Regions from separate parts of the Mesorhizobium sp. M1078 genome, predicted to be linked through region 2. Evidence: riboswitches for the same ligand, from Rfam matches in the RefSeq annotation. Region 2 holds a riboswitch; the other holds the start of a gene.

Region 1 (7,559 bases), on a different contig from region 2:
AGGTGCTGTCGCACACCGCCGACAACCATCCATGGTTCAAGGAGAGCCGCGCCAGCCGTAGCAATCCCAAGGCCGACTGGTATGTCTGGGCCGACGCCAGGCCGGACGGCACGCCGCCCAACAACTGGCTGTCGATCTTCGGCGGCTCGGCCTGGCAGTGGGACACCAGCCGCCAGCAATATTATCTGCATAATTTCCTGTCCGAGCAGCCGGACCTCAACTTCCACAATCTGGAAGTCCAGGACGCGCTGCTCGACGTCACCCGCTTCTGGCTGGAGCGCGGCGTCGACGGCTTCCGCCTCGACACCATCAATTTCTACTTCCACAGCCAGGGGCTGGAGAACAATCCGCCGCTGCCGCCCGAAGAGCGCAACGACCAGACAGCACCTGCGGTCAATCCCTACAACTACCAGGACCATATCTACGACAAGAGCCGGCCGGAAAACCTTGCCTTCCTCGAACGGTTCCGGGCGCTGCTCGACGAATATCCGGCGGCCGCCGCGGTCGGCGAAGTCGGCGATTCGCAGCGTGGGCTGGAAGTGGTCGCCGCCTACACCGCCGGCGGCAAACGCGTCCACATGTGCTATTCCTTCGATTTCCTGGCGCCGGAAAAGATCAGCGCCGCCAAGGTGCGCCAGGTGCTGGAAGCCTTCGGCAAGGTCGCCAGCGACGGCTGGTCGTGCTGGGCCTTTTCCAACCACGACGTGATGCGTCCGGCCTCGCGCTGGGCCGCCGACGAGGCCGACCCGGCCGCCTATCTGAAGGTTATCTCGGCGCTGCTGATGTCGCTGCGCGGTTCGGTCTGCCTCTATCAGGGAGAGGAGCTTGGGCTGGGCGAAGCCGAGTTGCAGTTCGAGGATCTGCAGGACCCCTACGGCATTCGCTTCTGGCCCGAATTCAAGGGCCGCGACGGCTGCCGCACGCCGATGGTGTGGGATGCAACCGCCAGCAATGCCGGCTTTTCGACGGCCAAGCCCTGGCTGCCGGTGCCGGGCAAGCACTTGTCGCAAGCGGTCAATGTTCAGCAGGGCGACGCGGCCTCGCTGCTCGAGCACTACCGGCGCTTTCTCGGTTTCCGCCGCCAGCATCCGGCCCTGGCCAAAGGCGACATCGAGTTCATCGAAAGCGAGGGCGACACCGTCGCCTTCACCCGCCGTGAGGGCAATGAGCAGATCGTCTGCGTCTTCAATCTGGCCAGCAAGCCGGCCGAGGTCGATCTCGGTGGTCAGGCGTTGCTGCCATTGGCCGGGCACGGTTTTTCGGGACAATCCGGCACAGGTTCCATCCGCCTCGGCGGCTACGGCGCCTGGTTCGGGCGCATCGACTGAGTTTTTGACGAAACTGGATTTTTTGAGGAAATCCAGGTTCTCTAGGGAAATCACTGGGAGGAAATTATGGCCGATGTCACGCTGAGACAGGTGAAGAAATCATACGGCAATCTGCACATTCTCCACGGCATCGACCTCGACATAAAGTCGGGCGAGTTCATCGTCTTCGTCGGCCCGTCGGGTTGCGGCAAGTCGACCTTGCTGCGGTCCATCGCCGGGCTTGAGGAGATCACCTCCGGCGAGCTGAAGATCGCCGGCGAGGTGGTGAACGACGTGCCGCCTTCCAAGCGCGGCATTGCCATGGTGTTCCAGTCCTATGCGCTCTATCCGCACATGACCGTCTACGACAACATGGCCTTCTCGATGAAGATCGGCAAGGAAAGCAAGGCCGAGATCGACAAGCGGGTGCGGCAGGCCGCCGAAATCCTGCAGCTGACCAAATATCTCGACCGCCTGCCCAAGGCGATGTCGGGCGGCCAGCGCCAGCGTGTCGCCATCGGTCGCGCCATCGTGCGCAATCCGAAAGTGTTCCTGTTCGACGAGCCGCTGTCGAATCTCGACGCGGCGCTGCGCGTCGCGACCCGCATCGAGATCGCCAAGCTCAAGGAATCGATGCCTGCCACGACCATGATCTACGTCACCCACGATCAGGTCGAAGCGATGACGCTCGCCGACCGCATCGTCGTGCTGAAGGATGGCCATATCGAGCAGGTCGGCACGCCGATGGACCTCTACAAGAAGCCCGGCAATCTGTTCGTTGCCCAGTTCATCGGCTCGCCGGCCATGAACATCCTGCCGGCGACAATCGACAGGACGGGCAACCCGACAATCGTCAGCCATGTCGGCGGCCGCAAGGCAACGGTGCCGATCGCAACGCCGGCGTCAGCAAAGGGTGCGGCAGTCAGCTTCGGCGTGCGGCCGGAGGATCTGTCGGCCGCCACCGGCGCGGAATATCTTTTCGAGGGCGTGGTGGACTATGTCGAGCAACTCGGCGAGGTGCAGCTTGTCTATGTCGATATCGGCCGCGCTGACCTGCCGTTGGTGACCAAGCTGCCCGGCAATGTCGAGGTCAAGCGCGGGGCAAAGCTGCGACTGACCGCGGATGCCGGGGACCTGCACATCTTCGACGCCGATGGGCACTCCTTCTCGCTCAAGCCGGTGGAAGTGAAGGCGGCTTGAGATAGCTGCGTCGTACAGGCATGAAAAAAGAGCGGCGGGCCAGGCCCGCCGCTCTTTTTTTAAGCTTCGGCTGTTAGTTGTTGCCGAACCGATCCCTGTCGCTGCTCTGAGGAACGAACTTCTGTTGGTCGTTCGACGAGTTCAGCAGCTTGTAGACCGCCGAGTTGGTGCCGGTCGACGAAGTGCGGGTGGTGTCGACGGCAGCGGCCGGCTGGTTGGCGCCTTCGGAGCCATAATTGTCGCTGCCGGCAAAGGCAGCGCTCGAAACAGCCAGAACGGCTGCGGTGGCAAGAACGATCTTCTTCATTTTAGTCTCCTGAATTTTTCTGATGCCGCCAGCTGCAGCAGATAAGCCCGCCACGTGCTGGAAACCGGCTTTTAGCGGCCGAAAAGGTTACGGTCGGCACCGTGGGCAGGCGCCTGCTCGGCTGGAGCCGACTTCTCAACCGAAGCCGTATGGCCACTATCGGTCGACGTAATCGCAGGCTGGTTGGCGCCGTTCGAACCGTAGTTGTCGCTGCCGGCGAAAGCGCTGCCGGAGATGGCCAAAACGGCGGCGGCAGCAAGGATGATCTTTTTCATTTCAATACTCCTGAATTTTTTGAGATCCCAAGAAGGGCGGGATAGCTGCCCTTCTTTGGTCGGGATCAGCGATTGCCGTAGAGGTCGCGGTCGGCGCCCTGAACGACAGGCTGCTTGTCAGCGTGCGCCGGCTTCTGAATGGAAGCCGTATACGAGCTGTCGACCGAGACGGCTGGCTGGTTCGCACCATTGGAACCGTAATTGTCGCTACCGGCGAAGGCGCTGCCGGTGATCGCCAAAACGGCTGCGGCAGTGAAGATGATCTTTTTCATTTTTAGGACTCCAGTTTGTCTGTCCGTCTAGCGGCGTGTCTTGGGAGGAATTCGCGTCGTTCGGACAGCCCCGATGTGGGAAAGCCATAGGCTGGTTTCCAATCACGAAGTTGTTCCATGTGGACCACGGTCCTGCACCTTGAAATTGTGCCAGAAAGTTCCTCTATGGTCATTTGTCGCATTGTTTTCAGTCGCTTATGCCGAACCGAGTGGTTCGCTCCGGTGTCGGTTTCCGGGCCGTCGTTCACACCGTCCTGCACGCATTGTCAACAGAAACGAACCGTTCGGTTCGATTAGAGATTGCTAATAGTAACTTTTCGATACCGTTGAGCCCTTTTTGCCCCCGATCGAACTGGATCCGCAGCGATTCGAAACGGCGATGATGGCCTCGCAAGAAACGTCTCAGCTCTTTGACCGGCGGCGGGGGGCGTATGCCGCGCGTGTCGCGCCGCATGGATATGATGTCGCTTTCATGCCGACGTCGCGATCGCTGCCGTGATTAGATGATCGCATCTCAGGTGCCGCTTCGTGACGACGCAGCGGAGAATTGGGAAGCCGGTCAGAATCCGGCGCTGCCCCCGCAACGGTGGTGGAGTTCAAGTCGCAACGGGAGACCACTGGGCAAGAGCCTGGGAAGGTGTCGCGATGGTCCGCAAGGACAACTCCAGAGCCCGGAAACCAGCCCGAGATGCCTAGACTCGACTGATCGCGGTGGGCGGTCAAGAGGTGGATAGTGCATGTCCGGAGCCACGCCGGCCTGCGTCCGATCCTTCCTCCATCACCACCAAGTTCAGTCCTTAAACCACGAGGACAGAACTATGGATACGCGCAACGACATGCTGAGGCTCCTGAACGGCCGCAAGCAAGGCTTTTCGCTGGAACAGCCCTTCTACACCGACCCGGACTATTTCAAGCTCGACATGGAGCTCATCTGGTATCGCGACTGGCTGTTCATCGGCCATGATTGCGAACTGCCGAAGCCCGGCAGCTATATCACCGTGCAGATCGGCGATTATCCGGTGGTGCTGGTCCGCGACCAGAAGGGCAACATCAACGCCTTTCACAATTCCTGCCGCCATCGCGGCAGCCGTGTCTGCAACACTGAGAAGGGCATGGCGGCAAAGCTTGTCTGCCCCTATCACCAGTGGACCTACGAGCTTGACGGCCGGCTGCTGTTTGCCCGCCAGATGGCCGACGGTTTCGACAAGAGCCAGTTCGGCCTGAAGCCCGTCGCCTGCGAGAGCGTCGGCGGCTACATCTTCATCTGCCTGGCGAAAGAACCTGCCGACTTTGCGCCGATGCGCGCCATGATAGAGCCCTACCTCAAGCCGCACCGGCTGAATGAAGCCAAGGTCGCCTTCGAGAGCACCATCATCGAGAAGGGCAACTGGAAGCTGGTCTGGGAAAACAACCGCGAATGCTATCACTGCGCCGGCAATCATCCAGAGCTGTGCAAGACATTCCCCGAAGCGCCGACGGTGACCGGCGTGCAGGGCGCCGACAGCGATCCGGAGATGCTGGCGCACTGGGCGAAATGCGAGGCGGCGGGCCTGCCGAGCAAGTTCCGCATCGATCCGGCCGGGCAATACCGCGCCACCCGCGCGCCGCTGCTGCGCGATGCCGTCAGCTACACGATGTCCGGAAAGCGCGCGGTGACGAAGAACCTGTCCGACACTCTTGCCGCCGACCGCATCGGCACCTTGATGCACTACCACTATCCGACGACTTGGAACCACATACTGATCGACCATGCGGTCACCTTCCGGGTGCTGCCGATCAGCGCCACCGAAACCGCGGTGACGACCAAGTGGCTGGTGCACAAGGATGCGGTCGAGGGGGTCGACTACAACCTTGAGGAGCTCACCCATGTCTGGACCGAGACCAACGACCAGGACCGCCGCATCGTCGAGGAAAACGCCTTCGGCATCCTGTCTCCGGCCTATGAGCCCGGCCCCTATTCGGAGCTGCACGAGGGCGGCGTGATCCAGTTCGTCGAATGGTACGCGGCCTTCATCGGCCCGCGCCTTGCCGAAGGTGGCAGGCCGGCGCTGCGCAGCGTCGCGTGAGCTGGAGCAGGCGAAGAAGGACCGGAGGATGAATGCGATGACGGATCTTGGGCTCTATCGCCATCTCGACCAGATGGCGCCCTGGAACGATAGGCTGCAGGTGCTGGAAGTGATCGGCGTCAGCGACGAGGCGCCTGACGTCAAGACCTTCACCTTCCGCTCCGACAACCAGACCTGGTTCCGCTACAAGCCGGGCCAGTTCCTGACGCTGGAACTGCCGACACCGGACGGGCCGCTGATGCGCACCTATACGCTGTCGTCGTCGCCATCGCGGCCGTTTTCGATCGCGGTGACAGTGAAGGCGCAACCGGGCAGCATCGGCACGCGCTGGATGTTCGACCATCTGGTGCCCGGTTCGCATGTCAAGGCCTACGGACCGGCCGGCGACTTCTCGTTGCACAGCCACCCGGCGGCCAAATACCTGTTCATTTCCGCCGGCTCCGGCGTGACGCCGATGATGTCGATGCTGCGCTGGCTGAACGACTGCGCGCCATGGACCGATGTCGGTTTCGTCAACTGCGCGCGGCGTGCCGAAGAGATCATCTTCCGCAAGGAACTCGAACTGCTCGGCGGCCATATGCCCGGCCTGTCGCTCGGCTTCATGATCGAGGAACGTTCCAGCCGCGAGGGCTGGTACGGTCATATGGGGCGCATCGACGCGATCCGGCTGCCCTTGCTGGCTCCGGATTTCCGCGAGCGCGAAATCTTCTGCTGCGGCCCCGATCCGTTCATGCGCGCCGTGCGCGGCATGCTGGATGCCGCCGGCTTCGACATGACGAAATACCATCAGGAGAGCTTTGCCGCGCCTGTGGTGGAGGAAATTCCGGCGCCGTTTGCCTCCCCGGTCGAGGACGGCATCGCTGCACCTGTCGAAGCCGTGACGCCGATCCGCTTCTCGCTTTCGGAGGTCGATGCCGGCTGCGTCGCCGGCCAGACCGTGCTACAGACAGCGCGCAGCTCGGGCGTGCGGATTCCCGCCGCCTGCGAGTTCGGCCTGTGCGGCACCTGCAAGGTGAAGAAGGTCTCCGGCGAAGTCGAGATGAGCCACAATGGCGGCATCCTCGACCACGAGATCGATGACGGTTTTATCCTTGCCTGCTGCTCGAAACCATTGTCGGCGCTCGAAATCGAGGCTTGAGCCGGTCGACTTCGCCGCAACGGTCACCGACGCAGGCGTTGTGTTCGCGGGTCTTTGTCTTGCCAAGCATAGGCCGAGTGATTTAGACGCACTTAGGAAGGGCTGGCAGACCGTGAAACTGGCGCATCCCTTCATGGGCGCATGGAACGGGGGACAGAGCGATGCAACAGCGGGTCTACGCGGTCGCAAGCAAGGACATCGTTTTCGAATCATTCGATGGCGAAGCCGTCGTTCTCGATCTTTCGAACGGTAAGTATTTCGGCTTTTCCGATTCCGGCAGCCGGGTCTGGCAGGCTTTGTCGTCCGGCGTCGCCACTGAAGCGCTGGTCGGAGCTGCCGCGGGCGCCGCAAAAATAAGCCTGGCCGACCTCGAAAGCTTCGTTGCCCGACTGCTCGATTTCGGGTTGCTTGCGCCAGCCGAAACATCGGCACAACCGCTTTCGGGCGAGCTGTCGTCTGCGCTTGCTGCCAGCAATGAGCCGCTCAAGGTCGATGTCCATGACGACCTTGCCGATCTCATCATTGTCGACCCGATCCATGAGGTCGAGGAACCTCTCGGCTGGCCGGCGGTGAAACAGGCATAATCGTTTCCCTAAAGCGCGTCGCGTTTGAACGGACTCAGGCGACGCGGTTTAGATCTTTGATTTTATGCATGTCGTCGTCTCAAAACCGGGGCCACCCCGAGCGACATGCATCAGGCGACCCGGCGCAATTCTGGACGCTGAACAACCAACACATGCCTTTGATCACGCTGCAAACCCTGCCGGATTATGCCCGCCATGTGCTGGCGGCCGCGGAAAGCGCCGCCGCCTTCTATCCCGTTACCACCAGCGTGCGGTTGCCGGGACTGGAGCTGAGTGTCCATCTCGACCATGGCACGCTGGCGGAAGCCATGAGCCATGCCTTCATACCGGCCCCGGAAAATCCGTCTGCATCTGACGGCTGCCGCATTTTCGTCGCCCACCCGGGCATCGATGGCGTCCTCGCCCCGGCC
Region 2 (7,559 bases):
TCCGAGCCGGTTCTGCCATTTTGCGGTCCCGTGGGAACCGAGGCGCCCTTGCCTGCATCATAAAGATCGATGATTTCGGCCAGCCGCTCAGGCGTCAGATCCTCGAACGTGTCCTTCAAGACCATCACCATCGGCGCGTTGACGCAGGCGCCGAGGCATTCGACCTCCTCCCACGACAGCGTGCCCTTGTCGTTGGTGTGGAACTGGTCGTGATGGATTTTCGAGCGGCACACATCCATCAGCGCTTCCGAGCCGCGCAGCATGCAGGGCGTGGTGCCGCAGACCTGGATATGCGCGCGCGTGCCGACCGGATTGAGCTGGTACTGCGTGTAGAAGGTCGCGACTTCGAGCCCGCGAATGCGCGGCATGCCGAGCATGTCCGAAATCGTCTCGATCGCCGCCTTGGTGACCCAGCCTTCCTGCTCCTGCGCAATCATCAGCAAGGGAATGATCGCCGACTGCTCGCGGCCCTTCGGATATTTCTTGATCCATTGCTTCGCAACCGCCGCATTCGCCCGGTTGAAGGCGAAGGTGGCTGGCTGGACGCTTGCTTCTGCGAGACGGCGGACTGACATTTAGCGATCGACCTCACCAAACACGATGTCGAGGGAACCCAGGACGGCAGTGACGTCGGCCAGCATGTGGCCACGGCAGAGGAAATCCATGGCTTGCAGATGCGCGAAGCCGGGCGCGCGCAGCTTGCAGCGATAGGGCTTGTTGGTGCCGTCGGAGACGAGATAGACACCGAACTCGCCCTTCGGCGCCTCGACGGCGGCATAGACCTCGCCCGCCGGCACGCGGTAACCCTCGGTGTAAAGCTTGAAATGATGGATCAGCGCTTCCATCGAGCGCTTCATCGCCTGGCGCTTGGGCGGCACCACCTTGCCGTCGAGGTTGGACACCGGCCCGACGCTTTCCTTGCCAAGCAAGAGGTCGACGCACTGGCGCATGATCTTTGCCGACTGGCGCATCTCTTCCATGCGCACGAGGTAGCGGTCGTAGCAGTCGCCGTTCTTGCCGATCGGGATGTCGAAATCCATCTCGGAATAGCATTCATAAGGCTGCGACTTGCGCAAATCCCAGGCCGCACCCGAGCCGCGCACCATGACGCCGGAAAAGCCCCAGGCCCAGGCGTCGGCCAGCGACACGATACCAATATCGACATTGCGCTGCTTGAAGATGCGGTTGCCGGTAAGCAGCTTGTCGAGGTCGTCAAGCGACTTCAGGAACGGGTCGATCCACTTGCCGATGTCCTCGACCAGCTTCGCCGGCAGATCCTGGTGCACACCGCCCGGACGGAAATAGGCCGCGTGCATGCGCGAACCGGAAGCGCGCTCATAAAACACCATCAGCTTTTCGCGTTCGACGAAACCCCACAGCGGCGGCGTCAGCGCGCCGATATCCAGCGCCTGCGTCGTCACATTGAGGATGTGCGACATGATGCGGCTGAGCTCGGAATAGAGCACGCGGATCAGCTGGCCGCGCTTCGGCACTTCGATGCCGAGCAACCGCTCGGTGGCGAGCGCGAAGGCATGCTCCTGGTTCATCGGTGCGCAATAGTCGAGCCGGTCGAGATAGGGCACGGCCTGCAGGTAGGTCTTGTGCTCGATCAGCTTTTCGGTGCCGCGATGGAGCAGGCCGATATGCGGATCGACGCGATCGACCACTTCGCCGTCGAGCTCCAGCACAAGACGCAAAACACCGTGCGCCGCAGGGTGCTGCGGTCCGAAGTTGATGTTGAAGTTGCGGACGGAGGTTTCAGCCATTCTGGCGCCTCAATTCGTCTTGGCTTTTTCGTCCCCAGGCAGGACGTAATCCGTCCCTTCCCATGGCGAAAGAAAATCGAAATTGCGGAATTCCTGCTTCAATTCCACCGGCTCGTAGATCACGCGCTTGGCTTCGTCGTCGTAGCGCACCTCGACGAAACCTGTCAGCGGGAAGTCCTTGCGCAGGGGATGGCCCTCGAAGCCGTAATCCGTGAGGATACGGCGCAGGTCCGGATGGCCGGAGAACAGCACGCCATAGAGATCGTAGGCTTCGCGCTCATACCAGTCGGCGCCGGGATAGACAGCGGTGAGCGACGGCACCAGCGTCTCTTCGTCGGCCTGCACCTTGATGCGGATGCGCAAATTCTGCTTCGGCGACAGCAGATGATAGACGACATCGAAACGCTTGACGCGCGACGGGTAGTCGGCGCCGCAGATATCGATGATCGAAATGAACTGGCAGCCCGAATCGTCACGCAGGAAGCTTGTCACCTCGATCAGATTGTCTGTAGCAACCGAGATCGTCAGTTCGCCATAGGCAAGCACTGCATCGGTGACGCGGCCCGGCAGCTTTTCGCCGAGATAGGTCGACAGTTCGCTCAGGGATGCGGCCATGGGTCTACCGTTCGATCGTGCCGGTGCGGCGGATCTTCTTCTGCAGGAGAAGAATGCCGTAGAGCAGCGCTTCGGCGCTTGGCGGGCAGCCGGGCACATAGATGTCGACCGGCACGATGCGGTCGCAGCCGCGCACCACCGAATAGGAATAGTGATAATAGCCGCCGCCATTGGCGCAGGAGCCCATCGAGATGACGTAGCGCGGCTCCGGCATCTGGTCGTAGACCTTGCGCAAAGCCGGGGCCATCTTGTTGGTCAGCGTTCCCGCCACGATCATGATGTCGGACTGGCGCGGCGACGCGCGAGGAGCCACGCCAAACCTTTCAGAATCATAGCGCGGCATCGAGGTGTGGATCATCTCGACGGCACAGCAGGCGAGACCGAAGGTCATGAACATCAGCGAGCCGCTGCGTGCCCAGGTGATCAGCGCCTCGGTCGAGGTGACCAGAAAACCCTTGTCGGCCAGTTCATTGTTGATCTCGAGGAAGAACGGATCGTCGGAACCGACCGGACGTCCGGTATTGGGGTCGATCAGGCCTTTGGGCTTCGGCGCGACGAGCGTTCCGGAACTGTCGTTCAATCCCATTCCAGCGCTCCTTTTTTCCATTCATAGGCAAAGCCGATGGTCAGCACCGCCAAAAACACCATCATCGACCAGAAACCGAGCATGCCGATCTTCGAGAACGACACCGCCCACGGAAACAGGAAGGCCACTTCCAGATCGAAGATGATGAACAGGATCGACACCAGGTAGAAGCGGATGTCGAATTTCATCCGGGCATCGTCGAACGAGTTGAACCCGCACTCGTAGGCGGAAAGCTTCTCCGGATCGGGATTGCGATAAGCCACCAGGAACGGCGCGATGATAAGCGCCAAGCCTACAACTGCGGCCACGGCGATGAAGAGGACGATGGGCAGGTATGAACTGAGGAGTACGTTCATGCTCGGCTTTCCGTTGGCGGCCAATCCACTTTGATTACAGCAACCAACCCTAATGCGGAAGCGCGACAGTTTAACCGCTGAACCGTTTTAGGTGCCTTTGCTGCAACGCGGCGAGGGTTAGCGCAGGGCTTTCAGCGAAGCAAGTCAAACCTTGTTCAAAAGACAGTGCTGGACGGCAGGCCGGGAAAAACTGGTCCGATCTCCTCCTGTTTGATTTCCTTCATCTTTCACTCCACTTTTGTCTCCTGACACATCTCCCGCCATTTGCCTGCTAGCATGACCGGAATCGCCGGCTAAAGTCGGGAAAAATGGTTCGAGGCAAGACACTTTGACGAAGGACAATATCTCACTCCCGACGGCCAGGCGCATCGCGCTCGCCGCGCAAGGATTTCTCGATCCCCGCCCGGTCGGCACGCCCGATCGCCGCCACCTCGCCCGCGTGCTGTCGCGCACCGGCCTGCTGCAGATCGATTCCGTCAGCGCCGTGGTGCGCGCCCACTATATGCCGCTCTATTCGCGCCTTGGCCCCTACCCGCTCACCCTGCTCGACAATGCCGCAATCACCCGCAAGCGCACCGTGTTCGAGTACTGGGCGCATGAGGCCTCGTTCCTGCCGGTCGAGACCTACCCACTGATGCGCTGGCGCATGCAGCGCGCTGAAAGCGGCGACGAAATGTATCTGGGCCTCGCCAAATGGGGCCGCGAGCACGCCGCCTATATCGAAGAGATCTACCGCGCGGTCGCCGAGCGCGGCCCGATTGCCGCTTCGGCACTGGAGGGCCAGAAAGGTTCGGGCGGCTGGTGGGGCTGGAGCCACGCCAAGCACGCCTTCGAATGGCTCTTCTGGGCCGGACGCATCACCACGGCGCACCGCCGTGGCTTCGAGCGTTTCTACGACCTGCCCGAGCGCGTGCTGCCGCAGGCGATCCTCGACCTGCCGGTGCCGGCGGCCGAGGACGCGCACCGCGAATTGCTGCGCATTTCCGCCCGCGCCCACGGCATCGCGACGTCGGGTCACCTGCGCGACTATTTCCGCCTGTCGCCGGCCGATATGAAGGGCCGGCTGGAGGAACTGGTCGAGTTGGGCGAACTGCTGCCGGTGCGCGTCGAAGGCTGGGACAAGCCGGCTTACCTCTATAAGGACGCCCGTCTGCCGCGAAAGATCGAGGCCCGCGCGCTACTGGCGCCCTTCGATCCGGTGGTCTTCGAGCGCTCGCGCACCGAGCGCCTGTTCGATTTCCACTACCGCATCGAGATCTACACGCCGGCCGAAAAGCGCCAATATGGCTACTACGTGCTGCCCTTCCTGCTCGGCGACCGGATCGTCGCCCGCGTCGATCTCAAGGCCGACCGGCCTGCGAGTGTCTTACGCGTCCACGCCGCCTACGCCGAAGCAGGCGCACCGCCGGAAACTGCCGCAGAGCTGTTCGAGGAATTGAAGCAGATGCAGGGCTGGCTTGGCCTTGAGCGCATCGAAGTGGCGCCGGCCGGCAATCTGGGGAAACCCCTGGTCGACATCGCCATGTCGTAGCAGTGCGTTGACACAACTCCCCGCAACAGCCTAAATCCGCTCCAGACGGTCCCCTGCCCGCAACGGCAAGGGCCAAGAGGGAATGCGGTGCGGGACGAAAATCCCAAATCCGCGGCTGTCCCCGCAACTGTAAGCGAAGAGCCAAGGCCGAAAGCCACTGGGTAACACCGGGAAGGCGGCTAACCAAGGCGATGACCCGCGAGCCAGGAGACCTGCCGTCTGAGACAAAGTATCCGATCGCCTGGCGGGTTTCCGGGCAAGGAGCACGGTTTTTGGACCAGAACAGCAGTTTTTCGGCTGGCACAGCGGATGTTTCGTCTGCCAATAGCGACGCGTTGGCTGGCGTGACCGTCATCGTCTGCGCCTCATGCCGCGATGAAACCGGCTCAGACGCTCACCCCCGCGCCGGCGAACTGCTGGCCGACGACACGCGCCTCGCCGCAGCCGATGACAACATCCGCGTCCGCACCGCCGAATGTCTCGGCAATTGCAAGCGCCGCCTCAGCGCCGCGATCCTGCGTGATGGCTGCTGGAGCTATGTCTTCGGCGATCTGGCCGCAACCAGCGGCGCCGATCTCGTCACCGGCGCAAAGCTCTTCGCGACTTCGACCGACGGTCTCATCCCGTGGCGCGGCCGGCCCGATAGCCTCAAGCGCGGCCTCGTTGCCCGCATCCCACCCCTCGATATGCTGAAGGACTGACGATGAACGTTTCAAACCCGACCGGCAATCTCTCCCGTGTTCCCTGCACCGTCGTCACCGGCTTTCTCGGCGCCGGCAAGACGACGCTGGTCCGCCATCTCCTGGAAAACGCCGGGGGCAAGCGCATTGCCATCATCGTCAACGAGTTCGGCGACATCGGCATCGACGGCGAGATTCTCAAAGGGTGCGGCATCGACACTTGCCCCGAGGAAAACATCGTCGAACTGGCCAATGGCTGCATCTGCTGTACAGTCGCCGACGATTTCGTGCCCGCCCTCGACAAAATCCTCGCACTGACGCCGAGGGTCGACCACATCCTGATCGAGACCTCGGGCCTCGCTCTGCCCAAGCCGCTGGTCCAGGCGTTCCAGTGGCCGAGCGTGAAGAGCCGGGTGACGGTCGACGGTGTCATCGCCGTGGTAGACGGCCCGGCGCTGGCCGAGGGACGCGTCGCCAACGACATGGACGCGCTTCAGGCGCAGCGTGTCCAGGACGAGACGCTCGACCATGACGACCCCGTCGAAGAAGTCTTCGAAGACCAGATCGCCTGCGCCGATTTGATCATCCTGTCGAAGAGCGATTTGATGGATTCAGCCGGTTCGGCCCGCGCCAACACCATCATCAATGAGCATTCCGCCCGCGCGGTAAAAATCGTGCCGACCGCGCATGGCAAGGTCGACCCGTCGGTGCTGCTTGGCCTCGGTCTCGCCGTCGAAGACGACATCGAGAACCGCAAGTCGCACCATGACGGCGCCTTCGACCACGAGCATGACGATTTCGACACCTTCATCGTCGACATCCCCTCGATCACCAATCCGGACGAACTGGCCAGGCGCGTCGCTACGGTGGCCGAGGAAGAGAATGTTCTGCGCGTGAAAGGCTTCGTCGATGTCGGCGGCAAGCCGATGCGGCTTTTGCTGCAGGCCGTCGGCCGACGCGTCAACCATTATTATGACCGCGCCTGGACGACCGAAGACGATCGCCGCTCGCGTCTCGTCGTCATTGGCCTGAAGGGGCTGAACCGCCCGGCGATCGAGCGTATACTCGCCGGCTGATCTCAGGCACGAGCCGCGATGCACATACTCACCACGACCTCCGCCTCGCTCGACGATCTCGCCGAGCCCGTCGATCTCGGGCAGACGCCGGCGGATATCGTGGTGCTGTCCTTCACCGACAGCGACCTCGCCGGCCTCGCGGCGGCCTGGAAGGCCGATGCCGTCCGCCTGCCGTCGATGCGGCTGGCGGCGCTGCGCGACCTGCGCCATCCCATGTCCGTGGACCTCTGGATCGACAGCGTCGCCCGCCACGCCAAGGTGATTTTGGTGCGCATCCTCGGCGGCTACGACTGGTGGCGCTATGGCTGCGACCAGCTTGCCGCGACTGCCCGTGCGAACGGCATCAAGCTGGCACTGCTGCCGGGTGAAAGCCACGACGAGGATTTCAGGCTGATCGAAGCCTCGACGCTGCCGCGCGAGGAGTTGGACGGCCTGCTTGGCTATTTCCGCGAGGGCGGACCGGAGAATATGGCAGCACTGATGCAGCGGCTAGCGGGGTTGGCTGGGTCCGATGTGGCGGCGGCTGAGCCGGTCAGCGTGCCGAAAGCTGGCTACTACGAGCCAGGCCGCGGCGTCGTAGGCAAGTTGGATTTGGCCGATGTCGGCGTTCCTTCACACCCCCCTCTGTCCTGCCGGACATCTCCCCCGCAAGGGGGGAGATCAGCCGTCACCAAAGGCGGCTCCTCTCCTGCTCCTTTGGAGATCTCCGCAAGGTCTGCGATTGGCGAAAACATTTATGAGAGCACAATCTCCCCCCTTCCGGGGGAGATGTCCGGCAGGACAGAGGGGGGTGGGCGGGAACTCGGCGCAGACAACATCAACTCTCCCATCATCCCCATCCTCTTCTACCGCTCAATGCTGCTGGCCGCCGATGTCGCGCCAATCGATGCGCTTTTTGATGCACTGCGCCAACGCGGCATGAGACCGGTCCCGATCTTCGTCTCCAGCC

Evidence for each region. Region 2 has a riboswitch for cobalamin ahead of NKH38_RS07895 (DUF1636 family protein). Riboswitches for the same ligand answer to the same signal wherever they lie in the genome.
Region 1: another riboswitch for cobalamin. It lies ahead of NKH38_RS20470 (aromatic ring-hydroxylating oxygenase subunit alpha); the one in region 2 lies ahead of NKH38_RS07895 (DUF1636 family protein).

Annotation. Positions count from the first base shown of each region.
Region 1 is NZ_JAMYMP010000015.1:131,377-138,935, reverse strand. Features, by position in the region: gene bglA (beta-galactosidase BglA) at 1-1,328, shown strand, start outside; gene NKH38_RS20490 (ABC transporter ATP-binding protein) at 1,395-2,507, shown strand; gene NKH38_RS20485 (DUF680 domain-containing protein) at 2,581-2,814, opposite strand; gene NKH38_RS20480 (DUF680 domain-containing protein) at 2,886-3,089, opposite strand; gene NKH38_RS20475 (DUF680 domain-containing protein) at 3,155-3,361, opposite strand; cobalamin riboswitch at 3,861-4,062, shown strand; gene NKH38_RS20470 (aromatic ring-hydroxylating oxygenase subunit alpha) at 4,180-5,427, shown strand; gene NKH38_RS20465 (FAD-binding oxidoreductase) at 5,465-6,565, shown strand; gene NKH38_RS20460 (PqqD family protein) at 6,727-7,149, shown strand; gene NKH38_RS20455 (serine kinase) at 7,302-7,559, shown strand, end outside.
Region 2 is NZ_JAMYMP010000004.1:29,597-37,155, reverse strand. Features, by position in the region: gene NKH38_RS07925 (NADH-quinone oxidoreductase subunit E) at 1-575, opposite strand, end outside; gene NKH38_RS07920 (NADH-quinone oxidoreductase subunit D) at 576-1,766, opposite strand; gene NKH38_RS07915 (NADH-quinone oxidoreductase subunit C) at 1,776-2,381, opposite strand; gene NKH38_RS07910 (NuoB/complex I 20 kDa subunit family protein) at 2,386-2,967, opposite strand; gene NKH38_RS07905 (NADH-quinone oxidoreductase subunit A) at 2,958-3,323, opposite strand; gene NKH38_RS07900 (winged helix-turn-helix domain-containing protein) at 3,652-4,854, shown strand; cobalamin riboswitch at 4,884-5,088, shown strand; gene NKH38_RS07895 (DUF1636 family protein) at 5,127-5,555, shown strand; gene cobW (cobalamin biosynthesis protein CobW) at 5,558-6,610, shown strand; gene cobN (cobaltochelatase subunit CobN) at 6,629-7,559, shown strand, end outside.